Regions from separate parts of the Mesorhizobium sp. WSM3864 genome, predicted to be linked through region 3. Evidence: riboswitches for the same ligand, from Rfam matches in the RefSeq annotation. Region 3 holds a riboswitch; each other region holds the start of a gene.

Region 1 (7,038 bases), on a different contig from region 3:
CACTCGGCGTCGAGCGGCTCCGTTCCAACCGGCTTGCCGTCGCGCGAGAGCCTGATCTTCTCGACCTTGTCCTCGGCGGCCTTGAGCAAGCGGTCGCAATGAGCCTTCAGCGCCTCGCCGCGCTCGTAGATCTTGATCGACTGGTCGAGCGGAACGTCGCCGCGCTCCAGATCATCGACGATCTTCTCCAGCGCGTCGAGCGCCTGTTCGAAGCTCATCGCCTTGACGTCTTGGTTAGCTTCATCAGCCATCATTCATCCCTTCATCAGCCGCCCGACATGGGCGGCGACCGAAAATGCCAATCCTTGCAGATCGTAACCGCCCTCCAGCAGGCTGACGAGCCGGTTGCCGCTGTGGCGCCCGGCGCGCTCCATCAGCTGGCCGGTCGCCCAGTCGAAATCATCCTCGGTCAGGTTGATCGCGGCCAGCGGATCGCGATGGTGCGCATCGAAACCGGCGGAAATGATGATCAGATCCGGCTGGAAGGCGTCGATCGACGGCAGCACGCGCGACAGGAAGGCGTCGCGGAACGTGTCGCTGCCGGTGCTCGGCGCAAGCGGCGCGTTGACGATGTTGCCGGCGCCGGTCTCGCTCTTGGCACCGGTGCCCGGATAAAGCGGCATCTGGTGGGTCGAGCAATAGAGCACCGACGGATCGTCCCAGAAAATGTCCTGCGTGCCGTTGCCGTGATGCACATCCCAATCGACGATGGCGACGCGCTCGGCCAGATGCTTCTCCTGCGCATAACGGGCGGCGATCGCCGCGGTGTTGAACAGGCAAAAGCCCATCGCGGTCGCTTTTTCGGCGTGATGGCCGGGCGGACGCGCGGCAACGAAGACATTGGCGGCACGGCCCTCGAACACATCGTCGACGGCGGCGTTCGCCGCGCCGATCGCCGTCACCGCCGCATGCCAGCTTTTCGGGCTGGCGCTGGTGTCGGCATCGATCGAGACGATCCCCGTCTCGGGAATCGCAGCGCGGACACGGCCGACGAAATCCTCCGGATGCGCGTAAAGGATAGTCGCCTCGTCGCCTTCCGGCGCCTCGACGCGGTCGAGGGCCGAAAAAGCCTCGTCGTCGAGCACGCGCTCGATGGCGCGCAAACGGTCGGGCCGCTCGGGGTGGCCGGGCGGCGTGAGGTGTTCCAGGAATACCGGATGAGTGTAGAGACGAGTGGTCATGGCGCCTAATCTAGGCACCTGTCGCACGGATAGCCATGTTTCAGCGCCGAATGATTGGGGAAATCGCGCCCAATCGTGTCGCTGGCGGCATTGGCCCGGCTTCGGCTTCGCGATAAGGTCGCGTCGCTGCCTGGTGCCCGCAACGCGGGAGAATCGGGAACACGGTTGAAATCCGTGGCGTGCCCAACGCTGTGAGGGGGACCGCGCCGGCAAACGCCACTGTCCCAGACGGGAAGGCGCCGGATGCGGGTCGATCCCGAGCCAGAAGACCGGCCCGGCAGACATGGTCATCCGCATGGTCAGGCGGAGGACTGCTTATCGCAAGGGGACAAGCGATGCAGGCACGAACAGCCGCCGCCGGCGGCGATGACTTTGACCAATTGGCGCGCGACGCCGTCTACCGAGCCATGTTCACCCGGCGCGACGTGCGCAGCCATTTCCTTGCCGACGATCTCGACGACAGCGTTTTGGCGCGGCTGCTCACCGCGGCACACCACGCGCCGTCGGTCGGCTACATGCAGCCCTGGAACTTCATCGTCATCCGGGACGCCACAAGGCGGCGGCAGGTGCGCGACCTGTTTTTGGCCGCGCGCGAACAGGAACTGCCGGCGATCGAGGTGGAGCGGCGGGCGCTCTACCGCAAGCTGAAGCTCGAGGGCATCTGCGAAAGCGCGCTCAACCTCTGCATCACCTGCGACCGCCAGCGCTCGAAGAACTCGCCGCTCGGGCGCTGGCACAATCCGGAGATGGACCTCTACAGCACCGTCTGCGCGGTGCAGAATTTCTGGCTCGCGGCGCGGGCGGAAGGCGTCGGGGTCGGCTGGGTGAGCATCATCGAGCCCGAAGCGCTGAAGCGACTGCTGTCGATCCCCGAGCACGTCACGCCGATCGCCTATCTCTGCGTCGGCCGCGTCTCGGAATTCGCGCCGAGGCCCGACCTCGAAGCGCATGGCTGGGGCAAGCGCCTGCCGCTGCCCGAGTTGGTGATGAGCGAGACCTTTTGCGGCGCCGGCGAGGCGCCGCTCAAATCGGCGATCGCTCGCCTTGGTTCCCGTGAAGGGGCGAAGCCGTGATCAGGCGGCCTTCGTGGCCGGGGCTGCTGCTCAAGCGGTCCTTGGCGAATCCCAGCGCGAGCCGCCGAAGGGGCTGAGCGCCTTGTCGCGCAATTCCCTGAACTTGGACGAGGCTTCGGCCAGGCGCCGGTCCCATTCCGGATTGGGGACCTGGCCCTCGATGGTGGCGAAGTAGACCTGCATCAGCGAAGCGATGGCGAAGGGCTCGATGAAAGCCGCCTTGAAGGCCCAGGCGAAGACGATGGCCAACACGAAGGCCCAGCCGGCAAGCTGGCCCGGCATGGCCCAGAGGATCGCGGCGGCGGGCGCCAGCATCAAAAGGAAGATGACGAAGGAAACGCCCCACATGATCACCGCCAGCCAGACGGCGTTCTTGACCATCAACTTGCCGTTCTGCGCGTAGAGCACGACGCCTTGCCTGGCGGTCTCGAAAGGCGAGTTGGAATTGGTGCGGATGTTGTAGCCGAGGATGATCTCGTCGACATAGGTCAGCGACAGGCGGATGACGGTATTGATGAAGCTCACCAGACCGCTTAAGCCTGGAATGGGTAGGAACGCAGCAACGCCGCCGATCAGCCCTGTGATGGCGCGGATGGCGCCTTTCACCAGCTGGTCGACGACGAAAAGGATGTTGGCCTCGGCGAAGCGCTTCGTCACCACTTCGCGCGCATAGGCGATCTGGCCCTGGCCGTCGGGAACGTCCTGCCCGTCGATCAGATGGACCATGACGGCGATATGGCCTGCCTTGAGCACATAGAGAATGTATTCGCGGATCCAGTAGACGGCGATCGAGACCACGCCGAAGCCGACCACCCCACCCCACAAGGCAAAGGACATCGGCCCGTCCGGATCGGTCGAGATGTGGCCGACGCCGTAACCGACGCTGGCGCCGGTGCCGGTCGCTGTTATGTAGGCCACCGTGATGCCGAAATAGACGATGATGCGAAAGACGATGAACGGCCACGTCCGCATCATGATGGACACCGACCGGCCGATGCTGAAGTCCCACATGGCCCCGACCCTCCGCCTCAGAGAATTGGCGGGAGAGGATGCGCTCGCTCCTGCCAAAGTCAATGTCGGAGGGATTTTGAGCGGGGGACAATTGTCTGAGGCAGCGCGGACCCGAGTGATTGCCCGCAACGCCGCGACCGGATGCTATTTGGTTTTCAGGCCTTCCAGCAGCTGCTTGAACGCCGCCACAACCTTCTTCGACGTCGCTTCCGGATCCTTGGCATTGGCGATGCGCTGCGAGGCCTGGCTACTGGCGCCGTTGATGAGCCGCGCTGCGGTCTCGGGATCGAGATCGGGAACGACGACGCCCTCCTCCTGCAGCTTTGACAGGTGATCGGTCATTGAAGCCGTGCAGGCGCTGGCGTTGGGCCACTGAGCCGGATCGCCGAGCACGGCCGGGCCGTCCCTGAACATGATGCGCTGGATTTCCGGCTCAAGCGCCATCTCGATATAGGTGGTGCATTCGTCGACGAAATGCTGCCAGCGAGTAGGCGCCCGCGAGGCCACCTCGTTCACCCGCGCCGCCATCTCGGCGTCGATTTCGGCGATCACCGCCTGCAGGAGCCCCTTCTTGTCGCCGAAATGATGATAGAGCGCGCCGCGCGTCAGACCCGCCGAAGCGGTGAAATCGTCCATCGAGGCCTCGGCATAGCCGATCGTGCCGAAGGCATGGCGCGCGGCCGCGATCAGCTTGGCGCGCGTCTCGGCGATCATCTCCTTGCGGGGTTTGTGCATGGCTCCTGGCCTTATTCACATACGCGTCGTATGCTAATTGACATACGCGACGTATGAACTATTTGACATTCATACGCTGCGTATGTAGTTGCGGCGCCTTCCCTTGTCGAGGAACGGGACCATGCGAAACCCATATTCGGAAATCTTTCGGGCTCCTGGCACGAAGAGCTTCGCCGCGGCAGCCTTCATCGCCCGGCTGCCGATCGCCATGGCGCCGATCGGTATTGTGGCGATGCTGTCGCAAACGCATGGCGAGTACTGGCTGGCCGGCGCCGTCTCGGCCACATACGCTTTGGTCAACGCCTTCCTGTCGCCGCAGGTCTCGCGGCTGGTCGACCGCCTCGGCCAGAGCCGGATTGCAGTGCCGACGACACTTGTCTCGGCGCTTGCCTTCGCGACCTTGATCGTCGCGGCCAACCAGCACTGGCCGGTGTGGACCTTGTTCCTATCGTCGCTGCTTGCCGCCTTAATGCCGAGCATCCCGGCGCTGGTCAGGGCGCGCTGGACCGAGATTTTTCGCGACCGCCCCGAGCTCAATACGGCCTTCGCCTTCGAATCGGCCGCGGACGAGCTGGTCTATGTCGCTGGGGCATCGCTGTCGGTGGGCTTGAGCGCCGCGCTGTTCCCGGAAGCCGGGATGGTGGTGAGCACCTTGCTGCTCGCCTTCGGCTCGGCGGCATTCCTGCTGCAGCGTCCGACGGAACCGCCCATTCGCCCGGCCGAGGATGGCGCGGCCGGTTCGGCGATCCGCCTGCGGCCGGTGCAGATCATCACCGTCGCGCTGATCTTCGTCGGCGCGACCTTCGCAACCACGGAAGTCACCACCGTTGCCATTACCGAAGAGCTCGGCCAGCCCGAAGCAGCCAGCCTCGTCATCGGCGTCTATGCACTGGGATCCTTCGTGCTCGGCATCATCGTCGGCGCGCTCAGCCTGCGCACGCCGCTGCAACGCCAACTCGCGATAGCGGTCGCCGTCATCGCGCTTACCACTCTGCCGCTGCTTCTTGCCGACACGGTGCCGACGCTGGCGCTTGCCGTGTTCGTCAGCGGCGTTGCCATCTCGCCGACCTTCATCACCGCCTTTGGACTGATCGAACGCCACGTGCCGGCGGCAATGCTCACGGAAGGCGTGACCTGGGTGACCACCGGGATCGGCATCGGCATGGCGCTTGGCTCCTTCGCCGCCGGCTGGATGGTCGACACTTTTGGACCGCAGAACGGGTTCTGGGTGTCGGTGGCGGCAGGCTCGGTCGCTTTGGTCACCGTGCTCGCCGGCCAGTGTCGGCTGGCGACGCCGGACTGCGCCCCGGATGAATGCGAAGCGGCGATTGTTCCGGCTGGATGATACCGATGCATCCGGTGCTGGCTGGCTATATGTCCTGCTTTGGAACGAACTTCGCCGCCGGGAATGCGTAAAGCCCCGTCGGCGCGCCATGGAGCATGATCTCCCGCTCGAAGACGAAGCCGCATTTCTCCAGCACGCGCCGCGATGCCGGATTGGCGGGACGCGCCAGTGCGATCACCCGACCGGCGCGCAAGGGGCCGAAAGCCGCGTGCAAGCTCCCCCGAACCAGTTCCGTCGCGTAGCCATGCCCCCAGGTCTCGGGGTGAAGATGATAGGACAGGTTCAGCCCATCGAAATCGCTCGATAAGGTGACGCCGCCGAAGCCGATCAGTTTCTCATTGGCTTCGACCGCCCAGCGACCAAATCCGTGCTTCTCCCAATGATCGATGTCGCGAGCGAGCCTTGCGGCACTCTGCTGCGGCGTGTCCGGCGTCGGGTCGGGGCGATGCGCCACCAGTTCGGGGCGCGAGAAAAGATCGGCCAGAAACTCCAGATCCGCCTGTTTGGGCCGGCGCAGCAGCAGTCGTTCGGTCTGCTGGCTGACAGGCAATGGCGCGGCCATCGTTTTTCTCCGTCGCCCTGTCGGCCGAAACGTCAGAGAATTTCCGTCTTGGCGATGTGAATGCCGAATCCTTCGAGCCCGACATAGTGGCGCTCGCGCGAGGCGATCAGGTTGATCGAGGAGATGCCGAGATCCTTGAGGATCTGCGCTCCGAGCCCGATCTCGCGCCACTCGTTCTCGCGCCGGCGCGCCTCTTCGTGATCCTCGCGGTCGCCGCTCTGGGGCCGCTTGCGCTCCTGATGGGCGACGCCGACCGAGCCTTCGCGCAGGTAGACGATGACGCCACGCTTGCGCTCGCCCATCGCCTCCATGATGTGGTCCAAGCGGTGGCTGGTGCCGAAGACGTCGGTGACGACGTCTTCCGAATGCAGCCGCACCGGCACCTCCTCGCCGTCGCGGATGTCGCCAAAGACGACCGCGACATGGTGCATGGAATCCCAGGGCAGCATGTAGGTGAAGACCTGCGCCTTGCCGCCGGGCGTCTCGATGTCGGAGCAGGCGACGCGCTCGACCAGCGTTTCTTTGCGCTGGCGATAGGCGATGAGATCGGCGACCGAAACCTGCTTCAGCCCGTGCTGCGCGGCGAAAGCCTGCACCTCAGGTCCACGCTTGACGGTGCCGTCGTCGTTGACCAGTTCGGAGATGACGCCGATCGGCGGCAGCCCGGCGAGTTTGCACAGGTCGACAGCGGCTTCCGTATGGCCCGAGCGCATCAAGACACCGCCTTCGCGCGCGATCAGCGGGAAGATGTGGCCGGGCCGCACGAAGTCGGAGGCACCAACATTGCCATTGGCGAGGTTACGCACGGTGAGCGTGCGGTCGTCCGCCGAAATACCCGTCGTGGTGCCGTGCTTGAAGTCGACGCTGACGGTAAAAGCCGTGGTGTGGGCGGAATCATTGTCGGCCACCATGGGCGCAAGGTTCAGCCGCCTTGCGTCCTCGCGCAGCATCGGCGTGCAGACGATGCCGGAGGTGTTGCGGACGATGAAGGCCATCTTTTCCGGCGTGCAGTGCACGGCGGCAACGATCAGGTCGCCCTCGTTCTCGCGCCCGTCATCGTCCATGACGACGACGATCTCGCCGCGCTCGAAAGCGCGGATCGCTTCGACGATCTTCTTCTGGTCGTATGGC
Region 2 (7,038 bases), on a different contig from region 3:
GGACGGTGGAGGAGATCGACGCCGCCCTCGACAAGGTCGGCCTCGGCTACCTGCGGGACAGGATCGAGGAAGAGGCGCCGTGGGACCAGACACTCTCCGGCGGCGAAAAGCAGCGCCTCGCCTTCGCGCGCCTGCTGCTGCACGAGCCAGACATCGTCGTGCTGGACGAGGCGACCTCGGCGCTGGACGAGAAGAGCCAGGACAAGATGATGCAGACGGTGATCCAGGCATTGCCCAAGGTCACCGTCATCAGCGTCGCCCACCGCGCCGAGCTGGAAGCCTTCCACAGCCGCAAGATCACGCTGGAGCGCCGCGAGGGCGGCGCGAAACTGGTCAGCGATGTGGAGCTGGCGCCGCGCAAGGGCAAGCGCAACGTGTTCGCGCGGGCGCTGTGGGGGAGCGGAGCGAGAGGAGGCCAGGCCCGCTGAGGCGGCATTAAGGCAAGGGCGGCAAGAGCGTCCCGAGATGGTGATCGGACCGCAGGGGTCGCACTTCCGCCAGGCGGCAACCTTGACGTCACCAGAGGCCCGGTCTGTAATCGCCGCAGGCCAGGGAGAGGCGACCCCATGGAAAAGATCATCCTCGACTGCGATCCGGGGCACGACGATGCCATCGCCATCCTGCTTGCGGCCGGCAACCCGAATATCGACCTTCTCGGCATCACCACGGTTTCGGGCAACCACAATGTCGAGAACACCACGCGCAACGCGCTCTCCGTCTGCACGGCCTACGGCATAAAGGTGCCGGTGGCGAAAGGCTCTCCCGGACCGCTGATCATCGACCAGGTGCTGGCCGTCGAGATCCACGGCGAGACCGGGCTGGACGGCCCGGAGCTGCCGCCCGCCTCGTTCGAGCTCGACCAGCGCCATGCCGTCGACTTCATCATCGAGACGGTCATGGCGCATGAGCCGAAAACCGTCACGCTGGTGCCGGTCGGGCCCTACACCAACATCGCTCTAGCCGTGCGCAAGGAGCCGCGCATCGTCGAGCGGGTGAAGCGGGTCGTCGCGATGGGCGGAAGTTTCACGCGCGGCAACATCACGCCGGCGGCCGAGTTCAACGTCTATGCCGACCCCGAGGCCGCCGACGTGGTGTTCCGCGCCGCTTGGGACGTCACCATGGTGGGGCTCGACCTCACGCACCAGGCCTTGGCCACCCCCGACCTGCAGGACAGGGTGCGCGCCGTCGGCGGGCCGATCGCCAAATTCATCCTCGACATCTGGGAATTCATCGCGACCACGCATGGCGGCCTGCTGCAGATAGCCTATCCCGCCGTCCATGACGCCTGCTGCGTGGCGGCGATGATCGATGCAGGCGTCTTCACCACCGAGAAGGCCGATATCCGCGTCGAGCTTGCCGGACGCTGGACCAAGGGCATGACGGTCTGCAATTTCGAGAAGCTGGGCGGCATGCGCCATTTCGGCGGCACGGCGAGCGAGCAGGTCGATTTCCGCCACACCGTGGCGATGAAGCTCGACCATGCGAAATTCTGCGACCTGATCGTCGATGCGCTCGAGCGCCTCACCAGTCAAAAGGCGTGAGGCGCTCCAGGGGCAAGGCCTAGCCGGCCCTCACAGCAGGAACGATTGCCTGTCGCGCAATGTGGCGCTGATGGCGGCGATGCCGGTCTCGATCTCGCGCTTGTTGGCCAGGATCGCATCGCCGGCCGCACCCTCGACCATCGATCGCAACAGGTCGGCCTGGCCGACCAGCACCGCGTCCTTGTCGGCCAGCGCGATGAGCGTTGCGGCTTCGAGCCGGTAGCGCGGGCGCCTTGCCGCCCTGGGCGACTCTCAAGCCTCCAGGCCGGCGCCGGCCAGGAAGTGGGGGAGAATTGGCCCGGCGAAGCCGAGACGGCCATTTCGACGAGAGCCCGGCGTCGGCATCAGCAACCGGCGCTGGCACGGTGGTGTCCTTGTTCTGTTGCATTTTAGTTGAAACTAATTTGAAAGTTACCCGTTAGCAGCGCGTAGGCGAGCTCAAACTTGCCCTGCTGTCGACAGCTAAGTTGAAAGGAGAAGTCCTAAGCCTTTTTCAGTGCTTGGCGTTGCCGAGACCGCTTTTCTATCATCCGTCTTTCGAGCGGCCTCCAGCCGCGCCGGTCACCGCCGAGGCCGATGCCTGGCAGGGCGAGAAGTCGCCATCGCTCGGCACGCATTCGCGCGACGAAGGCTTCGCAGACCGCTGTCGAGCGGACGCTCGATGAGGAGCCACACAAGGTTGGCCTTGGAACAAAGGTCTGGCCATGAAAAAATACCTAGCAGCCGCACTGGCGATCGCCATCCCGATCGGGCCTGCCTCGGCGCTTGACGTCGGCGTGGGCGGCAAGGTCGGCGGCATCGGCGTGGGCGCCGGGTTGGGCGCCGGTTCGCAAGGCGTGTCGGCGGGCGTGGGCGCCAGTGCCGACGGTGTCGGCGGCGCAAACGTCGGCGCATCGACCGGCGGCGGATCGCTCGGCGTCAATGCCGGCGGCAATCTGGGCAGCACCAGCACAGGCGTGTCGACAAGCGTGGGCGCCGCCGCCGCGGGCGACGATCCTTCCGCCGTCAGCGGATCGGCTGCCTCTGCGCAGAACCCGGCCGCGGTGCCGACAGCCCCTGCTTTGGCCAAGAGCGCGACGCAGACCATTGTGCTGCCTCCAGTGCTGAGGCCCTCCAGATCCGCCGGCGGCGACCTCCGGCGGGGCACCAAAGGCTATCGCATCGCGCCGCTGTCACCTCCGAAGGCGATACGGGGCACGCCGGCCGCCGTGGTGCGCGCCTGTCGCGCCGCGATCACGGCGGCCGCCAAGCCCCTCGGCGCCGTGCGTGTTTACACGGTCAGCGCCGGCCCCTTGCGTCAACGCCGAAGCGGGCTCAACGCGCCGATCGAGGTGCGCATAGACTATGACAGGCGAGGCGGCATCGAAGTGAGGCAGGCGAAAGTCGGCTGTCGCCTAAATGCGAAGGGCACGGTCACCGCGGTGATTTAGGGCAAAGGCAGAACGGCCGTTGCCATCCTTCCTGCCGGTTGCAACCTCGGCGGTTTGGCAATTCCTCGCCCCCACAAGGTGGCGAAGAGATGGCCCGGCAAAGCCGAGCAAGGGAGCGCCATATCCGACAACCCTGCCGACCGCAGGCGCAGACCGCGGCCGGCTGCAGACAAGGCGCCCGCGCTTCGGCTAGAGTTCCGCCGGGCGCAAAAAAATCATCGAAGGGAAGCATCGCGATGAACGAAGTCAGGCCGATCGCCGAGATCGCCAGCTATCACGCCCATATCTACTACGGCGGAGAGGCCGAGCGGCGGCATGCCGAATGGCTGCGCCAGCGCATCGCAGAGCGCTTTCGCGTGCGCCTCGGCAACTGGCGCGACGAGCCGGTCGGCCCGCACCAGCAAGCCATGTACCAGGTCTCCTTCGCGACCGAGATTTTTGCGACGCTGGTTCCCTGGCTGATGCTGAACCATGGCGGCCTAAGCATCCTCATCCATCCCAACACCACCAACCCCAAGCGCGACCACCTTATCGACCCGATGTGGATCGGACGCGCACTGCCGGCGAAGGGCGAGGTGCTTGGCGAGGAGGACGAGGCGGAGGATGCGCTGGAGGTGAATACCGAGCCGACGCTGGGGGTGTGAGGGGGGCGCGGCGATCTCGTCACGATGGCGTGAGGGGCCTCTGGCCGTCGGAGTTGTTGATTGACTGGCCAACCGCGGTGTGGCGAATTCGCGCCGATGGTTCCCTTCGGGGATCAAAAGGGAACGCGGTGCGGAGAAATCCAAAGCCGTGGCTGCCCCCGCAACTGTAAGCGGCGTGCCGTTTTCACGATGCCACTGGCTGCATGGGCCGGGAAGGCGAAAGCGGCGGGAATCCGCGAGCCAGGAGACCTGCCATCATGGACGTCAAAGCAGAACATCGGACGGGGTGATCCGGTGTGCGCGCCTGGCCGGAGGGCGGGGCGAGTTCCCTGCGATGACAGGCAACGTCAAAGGCAGAACCATGCTGATCCAACTATCGAAAATGCTGAACAAAAGCTCGCCGGACCTGAAAGCCAAGCTGATTACAATCTACAGCGCACTCGCCATTCTCAACGTCGGGGCGTGGCTGTGGGCTTTCGTCGCCTTCCACGACAAGCCGACATTGCTTGGCGTCGCTCTCGTCATATACGGCCTGGGCTTGCGCCATGCCGTCGACGCCGACCACATAGCGGCCATCGACAATGTCACGCGCAAGCTGATGCAGAACGGCAAACGGCCGGTCTCAGTCGGCTTCTTTTTCGCACTCGGCCATTCGACGATCGTCGTCATCGTCGCTGCGGCTATCGCGGCGGCAACGTCCCTGCTCGGCCGTTTCCAGAGCCTTCAGGAGATTGGCGGCACGATCAGTACCGGCGTTTCCGCACTCTTCCTGCTCGCCATCGCGGCGATGAACATCGTCATCTTCTTCTCGATCTACAGAAGCTATCGGCGGGTGCGGGCCGGTGGGGCGTTTGTCGAGGAGGATCTGGACCTGCTGCTCAACAATCGCGGCTTCCTGGCGCGCGTCTTCCGCCCGATGTTCCGGCTGGTGTCGCGCAGCTGGCACATGTTCCCACTTGGTTTCCTCTTCGGCCTTGGTTTCGACACCGCGACCGAAGTCGCCATGTTCGGCGTGTCCGCGGCACAAGCGGCCAAGGGCGTGCCGTTCGAAGCCATTCTGGTCTTCCCGGTGCTTTTCGCGGCCGGTATGTCACTGGTCGACACGACCGATGGTGTGATGATGCTCGGCGCCTATGAGTGGGCCTTCGTCAAGCCGATCCGCAAACTGTACTACAACATGACGATCACCCTGGTGTCGGTCCTTGTCGCAGTACTGATCGGCGGCATCGAGGCGCTCGGCCTCATCGGTGACAAGTTTGGTCTGTCGGGCGGCTTCTGGAACGGCGTCGGCACGCTCAACGACAATTTCAACAATCTGGGCTTCGCCATTATCGGCATCTTCATCGCCGCCTGGGCGATCTCCTACGTCGTCTATAAGGCCAAGGGGCTGGATGATGTGGAGAGCGCATCCGCAGCAAAGAATTCATAAGCCGCCGGCGGCGGCTGGCTGCAGCAGGCCAGCCGCATCTCTCTGCCATCAGATCCCGGCGGGCTGCCAGCCTGCCTCCTTGAAGCGCCTCGGCAACAGGAAGCCGACGGCGGCAAAGGCGACGATCGCCAGCCCCGTCAGCGGTGCCCGGCTTGACATTTTTGTTCCCATTTTGTTCACTGTTGGCCAGACAGCAACAGGAGATCGCCGGCCCGTGCGCACGCGCTTCAAAGGCATGCTGAGGACCCGTAGCCCAAGCCTTTGGAAGTGTGACGGAATTCTGCGCTTGGATAAGCCAGGGGTTAAGGCCTGGGATAAGCCCCATAATCCATAAGCCAGAATCCAGAGTCCAAATATCCAGAGTCCAGAACAGAAAAGCTGGCGCTTTTCTGTTCGAAAAAAGGCCGGGAAGGGAAAGCAAAAAAAGGGAGCAGCGCAGGCCAGCGACGTGCGGCGATACGGCAGGCTCGGCGGCGCAGCGGGTCCCCAGGCGTTGTGGCCGGCCGTCGGGTCGGTCTCCTCAGGATGCAGCCGCCCTCACGTCAGCCCGGCGATCTGCTCATCGCCGTCCAGCTCCGCCCCACGGGCGACAACCACGTTGGCGAGCGGCGCCGAGAGCGTCCAGCGAACGAGGCCGGGCAGCCGTTCCATGGAGGCGCTGCCGGAGAGGCTGGTGGGGACGACGCGCTGGAGAACGACGCTGCCGAAGCCTTTGTGCGGCTTGGCATCGGCGGCCGCGGCAGGTTCAGAAAAATGTTCCTCCCAGACCAGCTCGAAATCGCTGCCTTCGGGGGCCGGGGCTACCCGCCAGTCCATCCGCACGGTTCCGGCGTCGCCGGCCAGGGCGCCGTATTTCGTCGCGTTGGTGCCCAGCTCATGCAGCGCCATGCCGATGTTCTGCACCGCGTTCAGCCGCAGCGTCACGTCCGGTCCGGATGGCGAGATGCGCTCTTCGTGTCCGAACGGCCGCAGATGTTCGCGCACAAGGTCGGCCATGCCCGCGCCGCGCCAGTCGTTGAGCACCAAGAGGTCGTGCGAGCGCGACAGCGCCATGATGCGTTCGCGGATCTGGTGTTCGAACGCGCGCGGGTCCGTCGCGCGTTTGCTCGTCTCGCGGATCATGGAAAGGATCACGGCGTACTGGTTTTTGACGCGGTGGTTCACCTCGCGCATCAAGAGTTGGATCTGCTGTTCGCTCGCCCGTTTTTCGGTGATGTCGGCGGCCATGCCGAACCATTCCAGGATGCTGCCGGTGTCATCGATGATCGGGATTGCCCGTGAGGTGGTCCAGCCGGCGGACCCGTCGGCGCGCCGCACCCTGTGCTCGAGCTCGAACACGCCGCGCTCCATGATGGCGCGCTCGATCGCCGCCTGGATGCTCGCCTGGTCTTCCGGGAACAGGTATTCGTCGCGCCAGCGGATCGCCGGCCCCTGAGCGCTCGACAGGAAGCCGCGGCCGTCCAGCTCATGCATTTCCTGCCAGTCCGGGCTCATCCGATAAACCACGTCGGAGCTGGCATTGACCAGCGCGCGAAACCGCTGCTCGCTTTCGCGCACCTTTGCTGCCGCCAGCACCCGGGCCGTGGTTTCCGAAACGATGCAGAGCACGGCTTCAACCGTGCCGTCCTGCGCCCGCACCGCGGAATAGGAGATGTCGAAATACACCGTCTCGCCGACCAGGCCGGACAGTTCGATGTAGAAAGGCCGGTCCCTGGCCGAGAACGTTTCGCCGGTTTCGAGAACGCCGCGCAGCAGCGGCTCGAGGTCGGTCCAGAGCTCGGACCAGTTTTCCTCGGCGGGGCGGCCGAGCGCCCGCGGATGCTTGTCGCCGATGGTCGGCGCGTAGGCGTCATTGTAGAGCGCGACAAACTCCGGCCCGCAGAAAAGCACGATCTGGGCTTCGGCGGCGAGCATCAGGTCGACCGTCGTCCTCAGGCTGAGCGTCCATGTCTCGATCGGCCCGAGCGGGCTTTCCGACCAGGGATATTCACGAA
Region 3 (7,038 bases):
AGTGATCAGCGCCTCGGTCGAGGTGACAAGGAAGCCCTTGTCGGCCAGCTCATTATTGATCTCGAGGAAGAAGGGATCGTCCTCCCCCACCGGCCTGCCGGTGTTGGGATCGATGATGCCCTTGGGCTTCGGCGCGACGAGGGTGCCTGAACTGTCGTTCAATCCCATTCCAGCGCTCCTTTTTTCCATTCATAGGCAAAGCCGATGGTCAGCACCGCCAGGAACACCATCATCGACCAGAAGCCGAGCATGCCGAGCTTGGAGAAGGACACCGCCCACGGGAACAGGAAGGCGACCTCGAGATCGAAGATGATGAACAGGATCGACACCAGGTAGAAGCGGATGTCGAACTTCATGCGGGCGTCGTCGAATGAGTTGAACCCGCATTCATAGGCGGAAAGCTTTTCCGGATCGGGATTGCGGTAGGCAACCAGGAACGGCGCAACGATCAGCGCCAGGCCGACGACCATCGCCACTGCGATGAAGAGCACGATAGGCAGATACGAACTTAGGAGTGCGCTCATGCGGCGACTTTCCTTCGGCGGCCAGTTCACTTTGATTACAGCAACGGACTCTAAGGCGGAAGCGTGACAGTTTAACCCGCTGAACCGTTTTAGGTGGCCTATGCTGCGACGCGGCGAGGGTTAGCGCAGCGGTTTCGGCGACGCAAGTCAAACCTTGTTCAAAATCCGGCGCTGGACGCCATATCGGAAGAAACTGGTCCGATCCGCTCCTGTTTGATTTCCTTCATGTTTTACTCCACTTTTCTATCCTGACATATCTCCCGCCATTTGCCTGCTAGCATGGCCGGAATCACCGACTGGAAACCCCGGCAAAGGATCGGTAGCTGGATGAAGGAAAAGATCTCGCTCGCCGCAGCAAGGCGCATTGCGCTCGGTGCGCAGGGTTTTACCGATGCGCGGCCTGCCGGCACGCCCGATCGTCGCCATCTCGCCCGCGTGCTTTCCCGAACTGGCCTGCTGCAGATCGATTCCGTCAGCGCCGTGGTGCGCGCCCACTATATGCCGCTCTATTCGCGCCTCGGGCCCTACCCGCTTGCGCTGCTCGACAACGCGGCCGTCACCCGCAAGCGAACCGTCTTCGAATACTGGGCCCATGAGGCTTCCTTCCTGCCCGTCGAGACCTATCCGTTGATGCGCTGGCGCATGCAGCGCGCCGAGCAAGGCGAGGAAATGTATCTCGGCCTCGCCAAATGGGGCCGCGAGCGCAAGGCGATGATCGAGGAGATCTACGGGCAAGTCGCGCAACGCGGGCCGATCGCCGCCTCCGACATCGAAGGCCACAAGGGCAATGGCGGCTGGTGGGGCTGGAGCGAGGCCAAGCACGCTTTCGAATGGCTGTTCTGGGCCGGGCGCATCACCACCGCCTACCGGCGCGGATTCGAGCGCTATTACGACCTGCCCGAGCGGGTTCTGCCGCAGGCCGTGCTCGACCTGCCGGTGCCCTCGGTCGAGGACGCGCATCGCGAATTGCTGCGCATTTCCGCCCGCGCCCATGGCATCGCCACCTATGGCGATCTGCGCGACTATTTCCGCCTGGCGCCTGGCGATACGAAGGCCAGGATCGAGGAACTGGTCGAGGTGGGCGAACTGCTGCCGGTGAAGGTCGAAGGCTGGGACAAGCCCGCCTATCTCCACAAGGACGCCCGTTTTCCGCGCCGCATCGACGCGCGCGCCCTGCTCGCGCCGTTCGATCCGGTGGTTTTCGAACGCACTCGGACGGAAAAACTCTTCGGCTTCCGCTACCGCATCGAGATCTACACGCCGGCCGAGAAGCGCCAGTACGGCTACTACGTGCTGCCTTTCCTGCTCGGCGACCGGATCGTTGCCCGGGTCGATCTGAGAGCCGACCGCCCGGCCGGCGTGCTGCGCGTTCATGCGGCTTTTGCCGAAGCCGGCGCTCCCGCCGAAACGGCCGCACAGCTCTTCGATGAGTTGAAACAGGTGCAGGCATGGCTCGGCTTGGAAACCATCGAGGTGACGCCGGGCGGCGACCTTGGGCCGGCGTTGACCGACATTTCGGTGTCGTAGCCGCGCGTTGACATGCCAGCACCTCTAAGCCTAAATCCGCCGCAGACGGTCTCCTCCCGGCAAGGGGAGGAGCCAAGAGGGAATGCGGTGCGGGAAAACCCAAATCCGCGGCTGTCCCCGCAACTGTGAGCGACGAGCCTCAGCCGAAAACCACTGGGATGTTCCCGGGAAGGCGGCGCAAGGCGACGACCCGCGAGCCAGGAGACCTGCCGTCTGAGACATGAGAATCCGATCGCTCGGCGGGTTTTCCGGGCAAGGAGCCTGGTTTTGGATCGCAACGTCAGTTTTCCGGCTAATACCGCGGACATTTCGTCCGAACCCCGCGACGCGCTATCGGAAGTGACCGTCATCGTCTGCTCCTCCTGCCGAGATGAGACCGGTTCGGACGCGCATCCGCGTGCCGGCGCCCTCCTTGCCAAAGACGCGCGCCGCGCCGCGCCGGACGAGAAAATCCGCATCCGCACCGTCGAGTGTCTCGGCAATTGCAAACGCCGCCTGAGCGCGGCGCTGCTGCGCGACGGCTGCTGGAGCTATGTCTTCGGTGACCTGGAAACGACCAGCGGCGCCGACCTCGTCACCGGCGCAAAGCTCTTTGCCACCTCGACCGACGGCCTCATCCCCTGGCGAGGCCGGCCCGATTCCCTCAAGCGCGGCCTGGTTGCCCGCATCCCTCCCCTCGACCTGCTGAAGGACTGACATGACCGCATCCCTCTCCCGTGTTCCCTGCACTGTCGTCACCGGCTTTCTCGGCGCCGGCAAGACCACGCTGATCCGCAACCTGCTCGAAAACGCCAAGGGCAAGCGGCTGGCGATCATCGTCAACGAATTCGGCGATGTCGGCATCGACGGCGAGATCCTGAAAGGCTGCGGCGTCGACACCTGTCCGGAGGAAAACATCGTCGAACTGGCCAATGGCTGCATCTGCTGCACCGTCGCCGACGACTTCGTGCCGGCGCTCGACCAGATCCTGTCGCGCACGCCGAAAGTCGACCACATCCTGATCGAAACCTCCGGCCTCGCTTTGCCGAAGCCGCTCGTCCAGGCCTTCCAGTGGCCGACGGTGAAGAGCCGCGTGACGGTCGATGGCGTCATCGCCGTGGTCGACGGTCCGGCGCTGGCCGACGGCCGCGTCGCCGCCGATATGGACGCCCTGCAGGCGCAGCGCGCCGCCGACGATTCCCTCGACCACGATGATCCGGTCGAAGAGGTGTTCGAGGACCAGATCGCTTGCGCCGACCTGATCATCCTGTCGAAGAGCGATCTGATGGACGCGGCCGGCTCGGAGCGCGCCAACGCCGTCATCGGCGAGCACGTGGCGCGCGCGGTCAAGGTCGTACCGACCGCACAGGGCAAGGTCGACCCGTCGGTGCTGCTCGGTCTTGGCCTCGCCGTCGAAGACGACATCGAGAACCGCAAGACCCATCACGATGACGAGCTCGACCATGAGCATGACGATTTCGACTCCTTCGTCCTCGATATCCCGTCCATCGCCAGTCCGGATGAGCTGGCAAAGCGCGTCGCTCTCGCCGCCGAGCAGGAAAACGTTCTGCGCGTCAAAGGCTTTGTCGAGGTGGGTGGCAAGCCGATGCGGCTGCTGCTCCAGGCCGTCGGCCCGCGCGTCAACCACTATTACGACCGCGCCTGGACGTCGAACGACGACCGCCGATCGCGGCTCGTCGTCATCGGCCTCAAAGGGCTGAACCGCCCGGCGATCGAGCGTATCCTCGCCGGCTGAGGCAAGACCGAACCGCGATGCACATCCTCACCACGACATCCGCCTCGCTCGACGATCTCGCCGAGCCGATCGACCTCAGGCAGACGCCTGCGGATGTCGTGGCCCTGTCCTTCACCGACAGCGATCTCGCCGGCCTCGCCGCTGCGTGGAAGGCCGACGCCGCGCGGCTGCCGTCGATGCGGCTGGCAGCACTTCGCGATCTCCGCCATCCGATGTCGGTCGATCTCTGGATCGACAGCGTCGCGCGCCATGCCAGGGTCGTCCTGGTCCGCATTCTCGGCGGCTACGACTGGTGGCGCTACGGCTGCGACCAGCTCGCAGCGGTTGCGCGCGAGCGAAATATCAAACTGGCGCTGCTGCCGGGCGAAAGCCACGACGAGGATCTGCGGCTGATCGAAGGCTCGACCCTGCCGCGCGCCGAACTCGACGCCCTGCTCGGCTATTTCCGCGAAGGCGGCCCAGCGAACATGAGCGCGCTGGTGCAAAGACTGGCAAGACTCGCCGGGTCGGATACGGCCGTGGCCGAGCCGGTGAGCGTGCCGAAGGCGGGGTATTACCAGGCTGGATTGGGGGTTGTAGAGGAGCCTGAGATCATCGATGTCGGCGGTCCTTCACACCCCCCTCTGTCCTGCCGGACAGAGGGGGGTGTGACAGAGCTCAACATCGACAGCGTCGGTGCCCCCGTCATCCCCATCCTCTTCTACCGTTCGATGCTGCTCGCCGCGGACGTCGCGCCAATCGATGCACTCGCAGATGCCTTTCGCTCGCAGGGCATGACGCCAATGCCGATCTTCGTTTCGAGCCTCAAGGACCCGGTATCGCTGGCTTTCGTCGAAACCGCCATCGCCTCGTTGAACCCGTCCGCCATCGTCACTGCAACCGCCTTCGCTTCCGGTGCCGAGCCTGGTGCCGAAACGCTCTTCGACCGTGCCGGCGTGCCGGTGTTCCAGGTCATCGTCGCCACGACGCGGCGCGAAGTCTGGGAGAAAAACCAGCGCGGCCTGGCGCCCGCCGACCTTGCCATGCATGTCGTGCTGCCCGAGCTCGATGGCCGTATCCTCGCCGGCGCGATCTCCTTCAAGGGCGAGATTGACGCCGATCCGGCGCTGGCCTTCCGCGCCTTCGCCAACCGTCCCGAGGCGGATCGCGTCGCGCAGGTCGCCGCCCGCATCGCCGCCTTCCTCCGCCTTCAACGGACGCAGCGGGCGGAACGCAAGCTGGCGATCCTGATTCCGGATTATCCAAGCGCGCCCGGACGCACGGGCTATGCTGTCGGCCTGGATGTGCCGTCGAGTGTGCTCGCCATGCTGCACGACCTCAAGGAACAGGGCTATGCGGTTGATGGGATTCCGCAATCGCCGCGCGGATTGCTGGATGTGTTGGAGGTGGGTGGACTTGGTCTCACCTTACAGGAATATCTCGCCTTTTCGGCAGCGCTTCCCGAAGGTGCACGCGACACGGTTGAGGCAGCATGGGGAAGAGCCAACGGCAAAGCTCACGTCAATGCGCCCCCCTCTGTCCTGCCGGACATCTCCCCCTCTAGGGGGGAGATTGCGCCTGCATCGATGCTTTCGCCAATCATCAACGCTGGAGGAGAAGCGCCGTCAGCGAAACTGCCAATCTCCCCCCTTGAGGGGGAGATGTCCGGCAGGACAGAGGGGGGTGTTCAAGCGCCTCCTTCCGCAAGCTTCCCCTTCCGCGCCGCCACCTTCGGCAACGTTACCGTGGCGCTGGCCCCCGACCGTGGTCGCTCCGCAGACCGCCGCGCCGACTACCACGACCCGACCCTTCCCCCGCGCCACGAACTGATCGCCTTCGGCCTGTGGCTGCAAAAGTCGCTCGGCATCCACGCCATCGTCCATGTCGGCGCGCATGGCACGCTGGAATGGCTGCCGGGCAAGACGGTCGCGCTCTCCGACAACTGCTTCCCTGAGATCGTCACCGGCTCTCTGCCCGTCATCTATCCTTTCATCGTCTCCAATCCCGGCGAGGCGGCGCAGGCCAAGCGCCGCATCTCGGCCGTCACGCTCGGTCACCTGCCGCCGCCGCTGACCGGCGCCGGGCTCGACGAGGCGCAACAGAGGCTTGAGCGGCTGGTCGACGAATACGCACAAGCCGACGGGCTCGACCGCCGCCGCCGTGACCGACTTGCAAGGCTGATCGTCGAAACGGCGCAGAAGACAGGCCTTGCTTCTGAAGCCGGAGTTGCCGGAACCGATGCGCCGGACGAGGCGCTGCGCCGCATCGACGCGTGGCTGTGCGACCTCAAGGATTTTGCCGTCAAGGACGGGCTGCATGTCTATGGCCGCGCGCCCGATGACGAAGCCGATCCGCTGCGCCGCCAAAGCGTCGAGACCGAAAAAAACGCCCTGCTCGCTGCGCTCGACGGCCGTCACATCAAGGCCGGACCGGCAGGCGCGCCGGCGCGCGGTCGTTCCGATGTCCTGCCCACCGGCCGCAACCTTTTCACCTCCGATCCGCGCACCATGCCGACGTCGACGGCCTATGATCTCGGGCAGGCGGCGGCGGAAGAAGTCGTGCGCAGCTACATGCAGAGCCATGGCGACTGGCCGCGCTCGTTGGTCATCGACCTCTGGGGCTCCGCCTCGTTGCGCACCGGCGGCGAGGAGATCGCGCAAGGCCTGGCGCTGATGGGCTGCCGGCCGCAATGGGATGCCGCAACGGGTCGCGTCACCGGCATCGAGGTGCTGCCGCCGGCTTCGCTCGGCCGCCCGCGCGTCGACGTCACCTGGCGCATCTCCGGCCTGTTTCGCGATATGTTCCCGATCCAGATCGCGCTGATCGACGCCGCCGCCAGCGCCGTCGCCGGCCGCGACGAGGACGATTCGGAAAATCCGCTTGCCGCCGCGGCCCGTGCCCAAGGCAAGATCGGTCCGCGCATTTTCGGTACCTCGCCCGGCACTTACGGCGCCGGGATCGAGGAATTGCTGTCGCGCGGCGAATGGAGCGCGCGCGAAGAGATCGGCCGCGCCTATCTCGAAGCAACCTCGCATGCCTATGGCGGCGCCGACGGTGAGGCCATCTCCGCGCCCGGCGTGTTCGAGGGCCGCATCGCCGAGGCGGACCTGCTTGTCCACACCGGCGACGACCCGGGCCGCGACATCCTCGAAGGTTCGGCCGATGTCGCCTTCATCGGCGGGTTTTCGGCCGCACTGGCCGCGCTTGGCAGGAATGCCGATGTCATCGTGCTCGACACGACTGACCCTAAGAAGCCGAGGCCGCGATCGGTCG

What was found. Region 3 has a riboswitch for cobalamin ahead of CK215_RS00175 (DUF1636 family protein). Riboswitches for the same ligand answer to the same signal wherever they lie in the genome.
Region 1: it holds a riboswitch for cobalamin, as region 3 does, so the genes downstream of both, bluB (5,6-dimethylbenzimidazole synthase) here and CK215_RS00175 (DUF1636 family protein) in region 3, are expected to answer to the same signal.
Region 2: it holds a riboswitch for cobalamin, as region 3 does, so the genes downstream of both, CK215_RS25435 (HoxN/HupN/NixA family nickel/cobalt transporter) here and CK215_RS00175 (DUF1636 family protein) in region 3, are expected to answer to the same signal.

What each region holds. Positions count from the first base shown of each region.
Region 1 covers NZ_NSGD01000002.1:468,930-475,967, forward strand. Annotated here, with positions in the region: gene CK215_RS06470 (exodeoxyribonuclease VII small subunit) at 1-251, opposite strand, end outside; gene CK215_RS06475 (histone deacetylase family protein) at 255-1,181, opposite strand; cobalamin riboswitch at 1,296-1,474, shown strand; gene bluB (5,6-dimethylbenzimidazole synthase) at 1,517-2,254, shown strand; gene CK215_RS06485 (hypothetical protein) at 2,285-3,265, opposite strand; gene CK215_RS06490 (TetR/AcrR family transcriptional regulator) at 3,410-4,000, opposite strand; gene CK215_RS06495 (MFS transporter) at 4,122-5,345, shown strand; gene CK215_RS06500 (GNAT family N-acetyltransferase) at 5,371-5,907, opposite strand; gene ribB (3,4-dihydroxy-2-butanone-4-phosphate synthase) at 5,940-7,038, opposite strand, start outside.
Region 2 covers NZ_NSGD01000018.1:30,242-37,279, forward strand. Annotated here, with positions in the region: gene CK215_RS25415 (ABC transporter ATP-binding protein/permease) at 1-428, shown strand, start outside; gene CK215_RS25420 (nucleoside hydrolase) at 567-1,541, shown strand; gene CK215_RS31430 (hypothetical protein) at 1,572-1,715, opposite strand; gene CK215_RS25425 (hypothetical protein) at 2,246-2,971, shown strand; gene CK215_RS25430 (DOPA 4,5-dioxygenase family protein) at 3,208-3,615, shown strand; cobalamin riboswitch at 3,696-3,887, shown strand; gene CK215_RS25435 (HoxN/HupN/NixA family nickel/cobalt transporter) at 3,977-5,044, shown strand; gene CK215_RS25440 (HWE histidine kinase domain-containing protein) at 5,582-6,958, opposite strand.
Region 3 covers NZ_NSGD01000001.1:28,744-35,781, reverse strand. Annotated here, with positions in the region: gene CK215_RS00190 (NADH-quinone oxidoreductase subunit B) at 1-168, opposite strand, end outside; gene CK215_RS00185 (NADH-quinone oxidoreductase subunit A) at 159-524, opposite strand; gene CK215_RS00180 (winged helix-turn-helix domain-containing protein) at 852-2,051, shown strand; cobalamin riboswitch at 2,081-2,280, shown strand; gene CK215_RS00175 (DUF1636 family protein) at 2,319-2,747, shown strand; gene cobW (cobalamin biosynthesis protein CobW) at 2,749-3,786, shown strand; gene cobN (cobaltochelatase subunit CobN) at 3,804-7,038, shown strand, end outside.